2 linked regions of the Pueribacillus theae genome follow. The protein of the gene in region 1 binds, or shares a complex with, the protein of each later gene. Links are inferred from orthologs where the notes say so. Each region holds a gene or a part of one and is shown on either strand. Other genes may lie near its edges.

Evidence for each region.
Region 2: the proteins of acpP (region 1) and fabF are in contact, whole or in part, in a solved structure (PDB 6OKG), measured with the Escherichia coli proteins. The link is inferred for Pueribacillus theae from one-to-one orthologs.

The regions. Positions count from the first base shown.
Region 1 is NZ_QCZG01000001.1:164,584-172,819, forward strand. What follows is about bases 3,673-6,546. They hold acpP (acyl carrier protein), read left to right. Parts: upstream 3,673-4,929; coding sequence 4,930-5,163; downstream 5,164-6,546. Other genes in these bases: fabD (ACP S-malonyltransferase), read left to right, coding at 3,673-3,999; fabG (3-oxoacyl-[acyl-carrier-protein] reductase), read left to right, coding at 4,004-4,744; rnc (ribonuclease III), read left to right, coding at 5,382-6,170; DCC39_RS00870 (DUF1128 domain-containing protein), read right to left, coding at 6,213-6,440; DCC39_RS00875 (MFS transporter), read right to left, coding at 6,479-6,546. In the rest of the region: ATP-dependent DNA helicase RecG, read left to right, coding at 1-1,303; transcription factor FapR, read left to right, coding at 1,475-2,041; phosphate acyltransferase PlsX, read left to right, coding at 2,048-3,049; more of fabD, read left to right, coding at 3,055-3,672; more of DCC39_RS00875, read right to left, coding at 6,547-7,705; signal recognition particle-docking protein FtsY, read left to right, coding at 7,888-8,236. UniProt on the Escherichia coli protein: Carrier of the growing fatty acid chain in fatty acid biosynthesis.
Region 2 is NZ_QCZG01000006.1:75,873-84,023, forward strand. Bases 2,224-5,012 are described here. They hold fabF (beta-ketoacyl-ACP synthase II), read right to left. Parts: upstream 4,345-5,012; coding sequence 3,103-4,344; downstream 2,224-3,102. Other genes in these bases: DCC39_RS04650 (YjbA family protein), read right to left, coding at 2,224-2,548; DCC39_RS04655 (hypothetical protein), read right to left, coding at 2,657-2,866; DCC39_RS04665 (beta-ketoacyl-ACP synthase III), read right to left, coding at 4,384-5,012. Also shown: trpS (tryptophan--tRNA ligase), read left to right, coding at 693-1,676; more of DCC39_RS04650, read right to left, coding at 1,802-2,223; more of DCC39_RS04665, read right to left, coding at 5,013-5,319; odhB (2-oxoglutarate dehydrogenase complex dihydrolipoyllysine-residue succinyltransferase), read right to left, coding at 5,458-6,753; DCC39_RS04675 (2-oxoglutarate dehydrogenase E1 component), read right to left, coding at 6,756-8,151. UniProt on the Escherichia coli protein: Involved in the type II fatty acid elongation cycle. Catalyzes the elongation of a wide range of acyl-ACP by the addition of two carbons from malonyl-ACP to an acyl acceptor.

The sequences.
Region 1 (8,236 bases):
GATGGTTGGCTTGCTTCCTTTTGAACTTACCGTTTCCCAACATAACGTATTGAAAGAGATTCTAACAGATCTTCGCTCTCCTTATCGGATGAACCGCCTATTGCAAGGTGATGTTGGATCCGGAAAAACGGTAATCGCTGCGATCACGTTATATGCCGCCGTTTTAGCTGGATACCAGGGAGCACTTATGGTTCCTACTGAAATATTGGCCGAACAGCACATGGAGTCATTGCAGCAGCTTCTAGCTTCCCATAACATTTCGATTGCATTGTTGACAAGTTCGGTAAAAGGGAAAAGAAGAGAAGACATTCTCTCTCGCTTAAAAGCCGGGGATATTCAAATCATCGTCGGAACCCATTCCTTGATTCAGGAAGATGTGAATTTCCATCATTTAGGCCTCGTTATTACAGACGAACAACATCGGTTCGGCGTTAACCAAAGACGGGCATTAAAAAGCAAAGGGCTTTCGCCGGACGTTCTGTTCATGACAGCGACACCGATTCCAAGAACCCTTGCCATCACCGCTTTTGGGGACATGGATATTTCAGCGATAACAGAATTGCCCGCAGGCAGGAAGCCAATTGAAACCTATTGGGTAAAGGATAGCATGTTAGAACGGGTCTATGGATTTTTGAATAAAGAAATTGCAGCCGGCAGGCAAGCCTATGTCATTTGCCCGTTAATTGAGGAATCGGATAAATTGGATGTTCAAAATGTCATTGATGTTCATGAAGAGATTGTCCATCACTTTCCGGATTTTAAGGTAGGCCTGATGCATGGCCGATTAACAAACGAGGAAAAAGAAACGGTGATGCGGCAATTCAGCGAAAATAATATTCAAATCCTTGTCTCTACAACAGTCGTTGAAGTCGGGGTGAATGTTCCAAATGCTTCCTTAATGATTATTTACGATGCTGAGCGTTTCGGTTTAGCACAGCTTCACCAACTCCGGGGACGCGTTGGGCGAGGCAGTTCCCAATCGTATTGCATATTAATCGCCAATCCGAAAAGCGAAGAAGGCAAAGAACGAATGAGAGTGATGACTGAAACGAATGACGGTTTTTTATTGTCGGAAAAAGACTTGAAAATTCGTGGCCCCGGCGATTTTTTTGGACAAAAACAAAGCGGCATCCCGCAATTTAAAGTCGCTGATTTGGTTCATGACTACAGGGCATTGGAAGTTGCCCGAGATGATGCAAAACAATTCATCGAATCCGAAAGCTTTTGGACAGAGCCTGCTTTTGAAAAACTTCGTCACTACCTTTCAAATGAAGAGTTTATCAAAGGAGAAAAATTGGATTAGCTTATTGATAAAACAGATTATTTATTATATATTGCTATTAGTACCTAGTCATAAGATAGATGCTAACACATCTATCTTTGGAGGTTAGAAGTGAGAAGTTGGATTTGTGCAAATTTGCGAACAACCAATTTATACTTTTTATTTTTCGCTTAAATTAGGTGGGAATAATCGATGAAACGAAGTAAAAAAGACAGGCAGCGGCTACTAAAAAAAACAATTGCCGAAACCCCTTTTATAACAGATGAGGAATTGGCGGAAAAATTCCAAGTCAGCATTCAGACGATACGACTCGATCGCCTCGAACTATCAATCCCGGAATTGCGCGAACGGATTAAAAATGTAGCTGTCCAACATCTTGACAAAGTAAAATCCCTCCCATTAGACGAAGTGATCGGGGAGGTCATTGATCTTCAGCTTGATGAAAGCGCCATTTCTATTCTCGAAATTAAAAGGGAGCATGTTTTTTCACGAACAAAAATTGCCAGAGGGCATCACTTATTTGCGCAGGCGAATTCTTTAGCTGTAGCTGTTATTGATGATGAGCTAGCATTAACAGCCAGCGCAAATATTCGTTTCAAGCGGCAAGTAAAAGAAGGGGAAAGAGTTGTCGCAAAAGCAAAAGTGATTAAAAAAAATAAATCTCGTACGGTTGTTGAGGTACGAAGTTATGTAGAGCAAGAGCTTGTTTTTTCCGGTGAGTTTATGATGTTCCGTAAAGACCAAGTAAAGGAAGGATGAACGTTTTTGAAAATAGCCATCGATGTAATGGGGGGAGACAATGCACCTGAAGCGCCAATCGCCGGCGTGATGGCTGCCCTTGAAGTTTTTCCGCATATCGAATTTATTTTAGTCGGCAATGAAAAAAAAATTACGCCTAATTTACCGAAAAGCGAAAGGATTTCAATTATACATACAGAAGAAATAATCGAACCTGATGATGAACCCGTCAAGGCTGTCAGAAGAAAAAAAAATGCGTCGATGGTTCTTGCGGCAACTGCAGTAAAAGAAGGAAAGGCTGACGCTTGCATTTCAGCAGGAAACACAGGCGCGTTAATGGCCGCAGGGCTTTTTAAAGTTGGGCGATTGTCCGGAATTGATCGCCCTGCTCTTGCGCCTACATTGCCAACAATGGATGGAAAGGGCTTTCTTCTTCTCGATGCCGGGGCGAATATGGATGCAAAACCAATGCATCTTTTGCATTACGCGATTATGGGTTCAATCTATGCGGAACGAGTCCGCAAAATACCCTCCCCCCGGGTAGGCCTTCTGAACGTAGGAACAGAAGAAGGCAAGGGAAATGAATTAACAAAACAAGCATTCCATTTGTTAAAAAAAGCGCCAATGAACTTTATAGGCAATATAGAATCTAGGGATCTGCTTGAAGGGATTGCTGATGTCGTCGTTGCGGATGGGTTTTCAGGCAACCTTGTTTTAAAAACGGCTGAAGGAACCGCAAGCAGTTTATTGTCGCTTTTGAAAAGCGAATTAACGAGTTCTTTCTGGGCAAAAGTAGCTGCAGCGATGCTCAAGCCCCGTTTAGCAGGCATTAAAAAGAAAGCGGATTACTCCGAATATGGTGGCGCCGCATTATTTGGCCTTCAGGCGCCGATTATTAAAGCGCATGGTTCCTCTAATGCCAACGCCATCCTTAACGCCATTAGACAAACGAACGAGATTGTTGAAAAAGATGTTTTGCGACAAATCAAAGAAATCATTAAAGATTTGAATTTTGCAGAAATGGAGTGAATGTTTTGGGGAAGACAGCATTTATATTTCCAGGCCAAGGATCACAAACTGTCGGAATGGGGAAACAGTTGGCTGAAGAGTTTAAAGTTGCGAAAGAACGTTTTGATTTAGCCGACGAGCGGCTGCAGTTGGAATTATCGGAAATTATTTTTAATGGGCCGATGGAAAAGCTTAAAATGACTGAAAACACACAACCAGCACTGTTAACGACAAGCATTGCAGTCTTAGAAGTTTTAAAAGAATACGGAATAAAAGCCGATTATGCAGCAGGACATAGCCTTGGAGAATATTCAGCACTTGTAGCGGCCGGGGCCGTGAGCTTTAGTGATGCCGTTTACGCTGTGCGTCAGCGCGGCCTTTTCATGGAGGAAGCAGTGCCGGCCGGCCAAGGGGCTATGGCTGCCGTTCTCGGTATGGATAGGGAAAAGCTCACACAAGTGACTGAAGAGGTAACAGAAGGAGGGGATCTCGTACAGCTTGCGAATTTGAACTGTCCAGGCCAAATCGCCATTTCAGGAACCGCGGCAGGTGTTGAAAAAGCATCCAAAGTTGCAAAAGAGCAAGGAGCGAGGAGAGTGATCCCACTCGAAGTAAGCGGGCCTTTTCATTCTAATTTAATGAAGCCGGCAGCGGAGAAAATGAAGCCGATTTTGGATGAAATCAGCATCCAAGATGCAGAGATACCTGTCATTGCCAATGTCACGGCTAAAGAGATGACAGAAGCAAGTGACATTAAGGCGAAATTAATTGAACAAATTTACTCTCCTGTCCTTTGGGAGGATACAGTAAGAAGGCTTCTTGAATTAGGGGTTGATACATTTGTAGAAATTGGCCCCGGCAATGTGCTTTCGGGTTTGGTAAGAAAAATCGATCGAAGCGTAAAAACGATGGCGATTGGTGACAAAGACAGTTTGTTAAAAGCGTTAGATTCATTGAAAGGGGACGAGTAGAGCGATGTTAAAAAACAAAGCCGCTCTCGTGACGGGCGCATCGCGGGGAATCGGGCGAGCCATCGCATTGAAATTGGCTGAACAAGGAGCAAAAGTAGCCGTTAATTTTGCTGGTCGTGAAGATAAAGCGGCCGAAGTTGTGAATGAAATTATCCAAAAGGGCGGCGAAGCTTTCGCCATCCAAGCGAATGTTGCGGATATGGAAGATGTCCAAAGGATGGTGAAAGAAGCGATAACCAGGTTCGGTTCTCTTGATATTCTCGTGAACAATGCCGGGATTACGCGTGACAATTTAATTATGCGTATGAAAGAGGATGAATGGGATGACGTTATTAATACGAATTTAAAAGGCGTCTTTAACTGTACAAAAGCAGTAACCCGGCAAATGATGAAGCAGCGGTTCGGCAGAATTATCAATATTACTTCCATCGTTGGCGTCTCCGGCAACCCCGGACAAGCCAATTATGTCGCTGCAAAAGCAGGTGTGATCGGGTTGACAAAAACAACCGCAAAAGAATTAGCTTCGAGAAATATTACGGCAAACGCGATTGCACCCGGCTTTATCGAAACAGAGATGACCGATCAACTTGATGATGCTTTAAAAGAGGAAATGCTGAAGCAAATTCCGTTGTCAAAACTCGGCCGGCCAGAGGACATAGCAAGTTTCGTTGCGTTCCTGGCTTCGGAAGAAAGCGGCTATATGACTGGCCAGACGTTGCATGTCGATGGCGGGATGGTTATGTAAAAGATGTTAAAAAGTTCAGGAAAGTCTACCTTTTTGAACGCTAATAAATAGTTTGTTTATCCCGGTGCAACCGTTCGTAAGCCCTAGCTGATGAAAGTCTCGTCTTTTCTGTTTAAACTCGTCCTTTTATTGGGGTTTTACTTTGGCTGTATTTTGCCTATAATGACTTGAGGGGAGGTGAGAGCATGGCTGATGTAATGGAACGTGTAACAAAAATTATTGTCGATCGATTAGGTGTTGAAGAATCAAAAGTAATTCCTGAAGCTTCTTTTAAAGACGATTTAGGTGCCGATTCACTTGATGTTGTTGAATTGGTGATGGAACTTGAAGATGAATTTGATATGGAAATTTCAGATGAAGACGCTGAAAAAATTACAACTGTTGGCGATGTTGTAGACTATATAAATAACAACCAATAACAGTCTCGTCCCGTTTATAAATGTTGTTCAAAAAGGTACAGAAAATCCGCGGCGCATCTCTTCGTTACGGTCTAAAAAACCTTGCTTATGTACCAGAAAACGTACACTCCGCCGGTTTTTTACCCCGTTTCTCGATTTGCTTGCGCCTGATTCAGTACCTTTTGAACACGTACCTATACGGGACGTTTATTCTTAATTGAATTTTTCTGGAGGAAGATATGAACAAGCGTAGCAAGCAAAGCGCCTCTAAAAATGAAAAGCGGACCAAACCAATTCATTCATCCCATTATGTGTTGACTCCGGAGCAAAAAGAGAAGTTTGCATTGCTTCAAGAGTCAATAGGCATAAATTTTAATAACGAACATTTGATCATTCAAGCATTTACCCATTCATCTTATGTGAATGAGCATCGCAAAAAGCCTTATGAAGACAATGAAAGGCTTGAGTTTCTCGGTGACGCAGTACTTGAACTGACAGTATCCAAGTTTTTGTATAACGCCTATCCCCATATGAGTGAAGGAGATTTAACAAAACTGCGTGCAGCAATCGTTTGTGAACCATCCCTTTTTCAGTTTGCGAATGAACTGTCTTTTCACAACTTTATTTTACTTGGCAAAGGTGAGGAACTGACGGGTGGAAGACAACGTCCTGCGCTTTTAGCCGATGTTTTTGAAGCCTTTATTGGAGCTTTATTTTTGGATCAAGGCTTGGATGTTGTTGTTCACTTTTTGGAGAACCACGTGTTTCCAAAAGTTAGCCAAGGTGCTTTTTCGCATACGATGGATTATAAAAGCCAACTGCAGGAAATGGTGCAAAGCAAAGGGCTTGGAACGGTTGAGTATGAGATTACAGAGGAGAAAGGCCCGGCTCATAACCGCGAATTTATATCAGCCGTTTTGATCGAAGGAAAAGTGATTGGAGAAGGAACAGGAAAGTCAAAAAAAGAAGCCGAACAAGAAGCCGCACAAAAAGCACTTATCATCTTGCAAAAAAAACAATCCTGGTAGAAGGATTGTTTTTTGCAGATGAAACAATTATAGAACACGCAATTATACGTTATTACGGAGTGCTCCTAATTCAGAAACGATCGCCTCAATTTCGCTGACGCTAAATTGATTTTTCCTGTTGACAAGAGAATATAGATCCCGCAATTCTTCATAATTGTCAATGTCGTAATCTTCGGCTTTAATGGCTGAAGTGTTCACAACCTGCAGTTTCTGTACAATTCCGTTAATCATGTATTCCATGTTGTCTCTATTTTTTACAGATAAATCCATGTTCACACCCTCTCCCAATGTTTTTACGTATTATTCTATCATGCTTCAACTGATAATTCCCTAACTTTTTCATCACTTGGCAGGAACAAACTGAGAAATCCCAATAATGGAAGTAAGCTAACAAAAATCATAACGAATTTCATGCTTGTCAAGTCAGCTAACGTTCCAAAAAAAACAGCACCTATCGCCCCCATCCCGAAAGCGAGGCCGACAGTCAAGCCTGATGCCATTCCAACTTTTTTAGGCAAGAGTTCTTGTGCGTAGACAACCGATACACTAAAGCTGGACGTGATAATGAAACCGATTAAGAATACGAGTGGTGCAACAAAAATAAGCGAAACGTGCGGCAGAATAAATGCGATTGGCGCAGCCCCGATAAGAGAGAGCAAGATAATATTTCTTTTGCCGAATCGATCGGCAAGCGGACCGCCGGAAAAGGTTCCGATCACACCGGCAATCATAAAAATAAAAATATAGATTTGCGCTTGTTTAATCGATAGCCCATAGTCTCCAATCAAATAAAATTGGTAGAAGTTCGTGATACCGGCGGAATACCATGAGCGGGCAAATACGATGAAAACGAGCAACAGCATTGCGATTTTAATTTTTCTATGGATGGGGCGCTTGCCATTTTTCTCTGTTCCTTTAACTGATTGTTTGATGGCGGGCATGGCTTGGTTTTTATACCACTTTGAAACAAATGAAAGAATAGCCATTCCAAAGAAGGCGACTAGAACGAAGGACAATACGCCACGTTGCCCAAATGGAACAAAAATTAATGCTGTAAAGATCGGAGCCATTGATTGGCCAAAGTTTCCTCCAACTTGATAGATGGATTGTGCAAGCCCTCTCTTGTTTCCAGCAGCCATGTATGCAACTCTTGAACCTTCAGGATGAAAAATTGCCGAGCCCAAGCCAATAAAAAGAACGGAAATTAGGATGATGGAAAAATTTGGCGCCAGCCCAAAACCGATCAATCCAAGCATGCTCATAAACATGCCGGCCGGAAGTAAAAAAGGGAGTGGGCGCCTGTCGGCAATGTAGCCAAAAACAGGCTGCATAACCGAAGAAGTCATGTTCACCATGAATGCAATCCATCCAATCTGGGCATACGTTAAATTTAAGGATTTTTCCAGAATTGGAAACATCGCAGGCACAACCGCTTGAATTGAATCATTAAAAAAATGCCCGGAACTAATCGCAAATAAAATAATATAGACTGTATTTAATTGCTTAGTTGTTGTTTTTTGTGCAGTAACCGCCATTTTCTATTCTCTGCTTTCATTGAATTTAAATTTATTTTAAATGATCGTTGCACTTTATGCTATCATATTACAAGATTGCTTGCCGGAACGATAGTATAAAACACTAGATGCAGCTCTTAAAATCCATACAGGTGAGTTTTCTATTCAAAAAATGAATTGGTGAGAAACGAGGAGGAATTAAAATGAGTTTTTTTAAAAACTTAAAAGATAAAATTACACGCCAAACAGACACTGTTACAGAAAAATTTAAACAAGGGCTAACAAAAACAAGAGATTCATTTGCCGGTAAAATGAATGATCTTGTGAAGCGCTACCGCAAAGTTGACGAAGAGTTTTTCGAAGAATTGGAAGAAATTTTAATTAGCGCAGACGTCGGCGTTGTCACAGTAATGGATTTGATTGAAATGCTTAAGGATGAGGCGAGAACTAAAAATATTCAAGATACGGAAGAATTAAAAACTGTGATTTCCGAAAAATTGGCAGAGCTGCTCGAAAAAGAGGAAGGGGATGCTGACCTTAATATTCAAAAGG
Region 2 (8,151 bases), on another replicon or contig:
TTATGGCCTTTAAACCATTTAAATAAATTTAAATCATTTAAGAGGCAGGCATTTTGTTTGATTGTGGGTTCCATTTTTTTAAGTTTTTACGTATCAGTTCCCTTAAAAAGGAGCGTTTTTTACGAATCTTTTTTTCGCGCGACTTCACATGGAAAACCTCCCTTCAAACATTGCTTTTTCCGTTTTTTGTTACTTCCATTATATCATAATTACTTTTCCCTTTAAATTAGGCAAAAAACTCTTCCTACTCCTATGATAAGAAGAGTACGCGCCATTGGTTAATGGAATGGTGTGCCGTTCATCCCTGTACCATAATAAATTTTTGAATGTTTCCTTTAGAAAGCAGCATTGGCATTTGCATTTTAAAGGAAAAGTTTGTATACTACATGAAGAAATGCGATGAAGAAGATGAGTAAATATTGGGACGCTTCCAGAGAGTCTGTGGTTGGTGCAAACAGGCAGTTAACCAGTATTGAATGGGCTTTTGAGCAATTTTTTCGAACGGGTAGTATTTGTTACTTTCTTTAGTAGATGAAATCGGCAGCTGCACGTTACCGCAGCCTAGAGTGACTCGATGATTGATGGTTTAATGAACATCATGATGAGTAATCAGGGTGGCACCACGATCTATTCGTCCCTATTCGGATGAATAGATTTTTTTATTTCAATTTTAATTGAAAGGAAGAAATAAGATGAAAACCATTTTTTCAGGGATTCAACCGAGCGGTACATTAACCATTGGAAACTATCTCGGTGCGATGAAACACTTTGTTGGTTTGCAAGAAGAAAATGATTGTTATTTTTGTATCGTCAACCAGCATGCGATCACCGTTCCCCAGGAAAAGAAAACACTTAAAGAAAACACACGGAGTCTTGCGGCTCTTTACATTGCTTCTGGAATTGATCCGGATCGTTCAACGCTTTTTGTGCAATCCGAAGTGCCTGCGCATGCGCAGTTAGGCTGGATGTTGCAATGTGTGGCATATATTGGAGAACTTGAAAGAATGACGCAATTTAAGGATAAGTCTGAAGGAAAAGAAGCAGTATCTGCAGGGTTGCTGACATACCCTCCATTAATGGCCGCAGATATTTTACTCTACAGTACGGACATTGTTCCGGTCGGCGAAGATCAAAAACAGCACATTGAGCTTACAAGAGATCTTGCAGAACGGTTTAATAAACGATACAACAATATTTTTAAAATACCCGAGGCTCAAATTCCTAAAGTCGGGGCAAGAATCATGTCCCTTCAAAATCCATTAAAAAAAATGAGCAAGTCTGATGAAAACATAAAAGGTTTTATCAGCATGCTTGATACAGAAAAACAAATCATAAAGAAAATAAAAAGCGCGCAAACGGACTCAGACAATTCGATTAAATATGATAAAGAAAACAAGCCGGGGATCTCGAATTTATTGTCGATTTATTCACTATGCTCAAATGAATCGATTGAATCGATTGAACAAAAATATAGCGGGAAAGGATATGGCGAATTTAAAACAGACCTTGCCGAAGTCGTTGTCAATACGTTAAGACCGATTCAAGAAAAATATTTCGAATTAATTGATTCCGAAAAACTCGATGATATTCTTGACCACGGGGCAGAAAAAGCGAGCGAAACCGCGAATAAAATGCTAAGAAAAGCGGAACGCGCAATGGGACTTCAAAGAAAGTAAACACAAGTACTTTCTATTTGTTCACTTTTTACATATTTCATTTGGTGTAAATACAGCTTTTCAGTGCTAAATCAATAGATCATCGTTTCACTATAAAAAGCTGTTCGCACTAAGCGAACAGCTTTTTAATTAACTTGTGTCCCTTCTTCCAATTCCCACATTTTCTCAAAGAAAGAATGTCCCTTTATTAATTTTTCACATATTTTATAATGTTTGACACTCCACCCTTGCTCAAGCGCATGAAAAAGCTGGTTCCATGCCTCATCAAAGTCCATTAATTGAAATTCAATATAGCGTTCAGGCTGCCATTCTGTCAACCAATAGCGTATTTCCGCTACATTTCCTGTTGTATAGAGATGATCAAGTGCCATAAAGAGGAGTTGTTTTAACTGCCTTTCTTTACGGGTTAGGCCAATCATGCTATCAGGGCTCGGGGATAAAATATGGTATTCCTTGTTTAATGCTGATTTTTCAAAAAAATATTTTTTTGCTTTTTCTTTTTCTACCATTTCAATAACAGCTTTTTCCTGACGGGGAATGAGGCGGCTTTTTCTGATTGGGATTTTATAACCAAGCGTGTTTACAGCAAGCACATTCATTCCGTCCGTCGCGATAAAACAATATTCAATTTGTGTACGGTAGCTATTTTTCCTTACGTACGATTTGTTATAGATTTCCTCTAATAATTCATCTGGGATATCTAAAAGCTCATTTTCAATATATAAAAATAAGGGACGTTCAAGCTTTACAACAGGCACCTGATCAATGACTTCGATAAAGTCATCTTTTCTCCACTCATGAAAAGAGCACACATTATACCCATTTTCTTCTCCTTCAAACCAATTCACCCAAACATCGTTTAAAAACAACATTTGTAACCCCTCACTTTAGAACTGTTTCTCAAGAACGTTTGTTGTAAAAACAGTATAGTCAGGAAAATCTTGTTTTATTCTCATTTTCAGCCTATTCTTGTCCATTTTTTAGTCTTTTCCAGATGGAAAGTAAATACTGCCAGTTATAAGTGCGATTCCAATAGAAAACAAATAAGGTTCCGGTTGAGTTAAAATAAATTCGAAATATTTCGCAAGGCCATGCCCAGTTGTAATAATATTTAAGTAAGCGATAAGGGTTACACCAGATATTACAGAGAGGCCAAATCCGACCATTAGAAGAAAAAAACGAAAAATCATTGTTTATCCCATTCCACAGCATTCGTTTTCATCGTTAAACGAACACTCCCTTTTTCAATCGACCTTCATATTCCATTCATATGGGACAACCTCCCTTATTATTCTTGTGAAAGCCATTAAACGGCTGCGGCGTGGTAAATAGTAGTTAAAATGGTAAGATTGTCCAACCAATCAACAAATGAAAAATGCAGCCGCCTTATTTTTAGACGGGCTGCATTCAACCGTTATGTTTCATATTATTCATTATATGCTTTAAAAATTAAGGTTGCATTATGTCCGCCAAATCCGAGGGAATTTGATAAAACCGCCTTTATTTCTTTCTCTCTCGCTTCATTGGGGACATAATCAAGGTCACAGTCGGGATCCGGCGTTTGATAATTGATCGTTGGCGGTATAATTCCTTCTTTGATTGCTTTAATTGAAAAGATTGCTTCTGCTGCACCGCCCGCACCAAGTAGATGGCCAGTCATTGATTTTGTTGAACTTACCGCAAGCTTATACGCGTGGTCACCAAAGACTGTTTTGATCGCGATCGTTTCGAACTTGTCATTGTACTCTGTGCTCGTCCCGTGAGCATTGATATAATCAATTTCTTCAGGATTCATATTCGCATCTTGCAGTGCCTGCCTCATTGCACGGACGCCGCCTTCTCCTTCAGGCGCAGGAGCTGTAATGTGGTAAGCATCCCCAGTCGATCCGTATCCGACGATTTCGGCGTAAACTCTTGCTCCCCGTTTTTTTGCAGATTCGAGTGACTCCAAGATGAGAATTCCTGCACCTTCACCCATAATAAATCCATCACGGTCTGCATCAAAAGGCCTGCAAGCTGTTTCAGGATCAGGATTAAAAGAGAGCGCCTTCGCCGAACTAAAACCTGCTAAAGCCATAGAAGTAATCGGAGCTTCTGCACCGCCGGTAATCATAACATCCGCATCACCACGCTGAATCACTTTAAAGGCATCGCCGATTGAATTCGTTCCAGTAGCACACGCCGTTACAGTACATGAGTTGATCCCTTTCGCACCTAAAATAATTGATACTTGCCCTGATGCCATATCAGGAATAAGCATTGGAACGAAAAAAGGGCTGACACGGCGGTAACCTTTTTTTTGAAAAATTTCAAACTGCTCTTCGTACGTTTCCATCCCGCCGATACCAGAGCCAATCCAGACACCTACTCTTGTCGCATTCTCTTCTGTAATTTCTAACTCTGCATCTTTCACCGCCATTAAAGAGGAAGCAACTGCAAATTGAGTAAACCGATCCATTTTTCTCGCTTCTTTCCGATCAATAAATGCTGTCGGATCAAAATCATTTACTTCTCCTGCTACTTTTACCGGAAAATTATCCGGATCTATTCTTGATAATTTGCCGATGCCAGACACGCCATTGATTGCATTTTCCCAAGTCGTTTCAGCATTTAATCCTAGTGGCGTTACGGCCCCTATTCCAGTAATAACAACTCGATTCTTATCCATTACCATTATACCTCTCCTTCTCGCGAAACTATATACTGCTTATTTTCCCCAACGAAGAGCCATCGCTCCCCAAGATAGTCCACCGCCAAAGCCTACCATTACTATTACGTCGCCATCTTTTATTTTTCCTTCTTTTACAGCTTCATAAAGTGCGATAGGAATGGTGGAAGAAGACGTATTTCCATATTTATTTACAGTATAGGCCATTTTTTCCAATGGTACGTCTAGTCTCTGTCTGGCAGATTCCATAATTCTTAAGTTGGCCTGATGTGGAATAAAGTAATCAATATCATCTTTGGTGAGATTGGCGTCCTCAATCACTTTTAAAGAAGATTCTCCCATTTGGCGAACCGCAAATTTAAACACTTCACGGCCATTCATATAAATAAAATCACCATCTTGGAAAAGGTGCTTCTTCCCTCTCCCATCTGTTCCCAAATCAAAAGAAAGGATGCCCTTCCTATCACTAACAGGGCCAATAATCGCTGCACCAGCTGCATCGCCAAATAGCACACAAGTATTTCGGTCGGTGTAATCTGTTATTTTGGAAAGCTTCTCAACTCCAATAACAAGAACATGCTTCGCAACACCTGTTTCAACAAATTGCTTTGCTGTTACCACCGCATAAATAAAACCGGCACATGCCGCGCTTACATCCATTGCAGGCACTTGGCGCGCGCCAATATTATGCTGTACCATTGAAGCAACGGAAGGAAAACCATGATCAGGTGTCACAGTAGCGACAAGAATCATATCAATGTCTTCAGCAGTCAGCCCTGCATCGCTGATTGCTTTTTCAGCAGCAAAAGTTGCCATGTGAGAAGTATTGACTTCATCACTTGCAATTCTTCTCTCTTCAATTCCTGTCCGTGTACGAATCCACTCATCCGATGTGTCAACCATGTTTTCCAAATCTTTGTTCGTTAATATCCGTTCAGGCAAATACCTGCCGAGCCCTAAAATCCCCACATTCATAGCAAATCTCCTTTGTAATTATTAATTACTATCAAATATTATGATCTGGTACTAATTTTAATTCATTTGTTTTTATTTGACAAGGAAAAAAGAGAGGCAGCTAACTCGCTACCTCTCTACATTCTATATAGAGACATATTATCCTTCCAACAATAATGTTTCAGGATCTTCAATCATTTCTTTTACTTTCACGAGAAAACGAACGGCTTCACTTCCATCAACAATCCGGTGGTCGTAAGAAAGTGCGATATACATCATTGGTCGAATTTCCATCTTGTCTCCGACAGCGATTGGGCGATTTTGGATGGAGTGCATCCCTAAGATTCCAACCTGCGGCGCATTGAGAATCGGAGTCGACATAAGCGAACCAAAAATGCCGCCATTTGTAATTGTAAATGTTCCACCTTGTAAATCACTTAATGACAATTTATTGTTGCGGGCTTTTGTAGCAAGATCTGCAATTTCTTTCTCGATTTCTGCAAACGTAAGTTTATCAGCGTCCCGAACAACTGGTACAACAAGGCCTTCCTCAGCCGAAACAGCAACGCCAATATCATAGTATTTTTTGAGAAGCATTTCATCGCCTTGAATCTCGGCGTTGATTCTTGGGAAAGCTCGCAATGCACCAACAACAGCTTTCGTAAAGAATGACATAAAGCCAAGTTTCACATCATGCTGTTTAAGAAACTGCTCTTTGCGGCGGTTGCGCAATTCAAAGATTGCTGTCATATCTACTTCGTTAAACGTAGTAAGCATTGCAGCGGTATGCTGGACTTCAACAAGCCTTTTTGCAATCGTTTGGCGGCGGCGTGACATGCGGACGCGCTCAACAGGCCTTGCATTATCTGTTGTCTGTCCGGTAGCAGCCGGCCGGCTTGGAGCTGGCGTTTGTTGAGGCTGTGAAGGTTTTGCAGGTGTTGGCTCAGTTCCGTGAGATTTCACATCTTCTACTCGAACTCTGCCAAGCGGGTCCCGGCTTTTCACTTCAGTGAGATCAATGCCTTGTTCCCTAGCTTGCCTCCTTGCAGCCGGTGAAGCAATTGGGCTGTTTATGCTGCGCTGTCCAGGCTCGAAAGTGGATTCTGATTTCGAGCTAGGTGCTTCTTTCACTTCATTATGCTCAGCAGGCGGCTCTTGCGCTGCTGGCGCAACAGGTTCAGGTTGTTCTTCTTGTTTTGCGCCGGATGAAGCAGCTTCCCCACTTTCATCGACTATTGCAATTGTTTCCCCTACTTGTACGGTGTCGCCCACTTCTTTCAGCAATTCTTTGACGACGCCGGAATTGTCTGCATTTACTTCAATATTCACTTTGTCAGTTTCTAAGACCGCAATTGGTTCACCTTGCTCAACCGCCTCACCAGGATTTTTTAACCATTCTGCAATCGTTCCTTCTGTAATCGATTCTGCCAATTCTGGTACAACAATATTAATCACAATTACTTACTCCCTTCACCGGATTGCATTTTCTCTTTTTGAATTGCTAAAGATTCTCTTAGAATTCTGTTTTGTTCAATGTTGTGAATGTCGGACGAGCCTTCTGATGGACTCGAACGTTCAGGGCGTCCGATATACTTCACAGGAACACCATTCGGAGCAATCCCTCTAAGCCGAGGTTCAATATACATCCAAGATCCCATGTTTTTCGGTTCTTCTTGCACCCAAACAATCTCTTTTAGATTGTTGTAGCGGGAGAAGATTTCTTTTATCTCCTTTTTCGGGAAAGGATAAAGCTGTTCAACACGAATAATATGGAGCAAGTCTTTCGCATCTTCATAAGAATCTAATTCGGCTTCTAAGTCAACGGCTATTTTACCGCTGCAAAGAATAATACGCTCAATGCGTTCTTTATTTTCACCCAGTCCAGGCTGTTCAAGGATGGTAGAAAATTTGCCTTTCGTAAAAGCTTCCGTCTTCGACGCAACACGCGGGTTTCTAAGCAAGCTTTTTGGTGCCATGACAATTAATGGCCTCCATGCCTCATGAGAAATTCTAGCAGCTTGTAACCGCAATACGTGGAAATATTGCGCGGCCGTTGTCACGTTAACAACAGTCCAGTTATGTTCTGCTGCCTGCTGCAAAAATCTTTCAAGCCTTGCGCTTGAGTGCTCAGGTCCCTGCCCTTCGTAACCATGAGGCAATAGGAGTACGAGTTCAGATTTCTCGCCCCATTTTGCTCTGCCTGCGGCAATAAATTGGTCGATAATGACTTGGGCAACGTTCGCAAAATCGCCAAATTGGGCTTCCCAGATGACAAGCGTGTCTTGAGCATATACGTCGTAGCCATACTCAAATCCCAGCACTGCCGTTTCGGTCAATGGGCTGTTATGAATGGCAAATGACGCTTTTGCTTGTGGGATGGCGTGCAAAGGGACATGGGTTTTTCCTGTATTCGGGTCATGCAGAACAAAATTGCGGTGTGCAAATGTCCCTCGTTCAGAATCTTGGCCCGTCATGCGGATTGGAGTGCCATCCGCCAATATTGTAGCAAAAGCAAACGTTTCAGCTAATGCCCAATCAATTTTCCCGCCGTCGTCAAATGCGTTTTCCCGCCGTTTTAAAATTCGATCCAACTTTGGATAAACGGAGAAGCCTTTAGGATATTTTAAGAGATCGGCGTTAATTTCTTTTAACTTATTTTCTGGAACAGCTGTTTCAATGCCGTACATTGCATTTGTCTCTTGATCATGCGAAATAGGAGACATTAGCTCTGATTTTATTTTTTCATAAGCTTTTTTCAAGTTCGTTTGAACGGTCTCAACAATCTCTTTCGACTTCTCTGATGTAATTATCCCTTCTTTTTCCAATTGATCGGCATATATTTTACGTAATGTC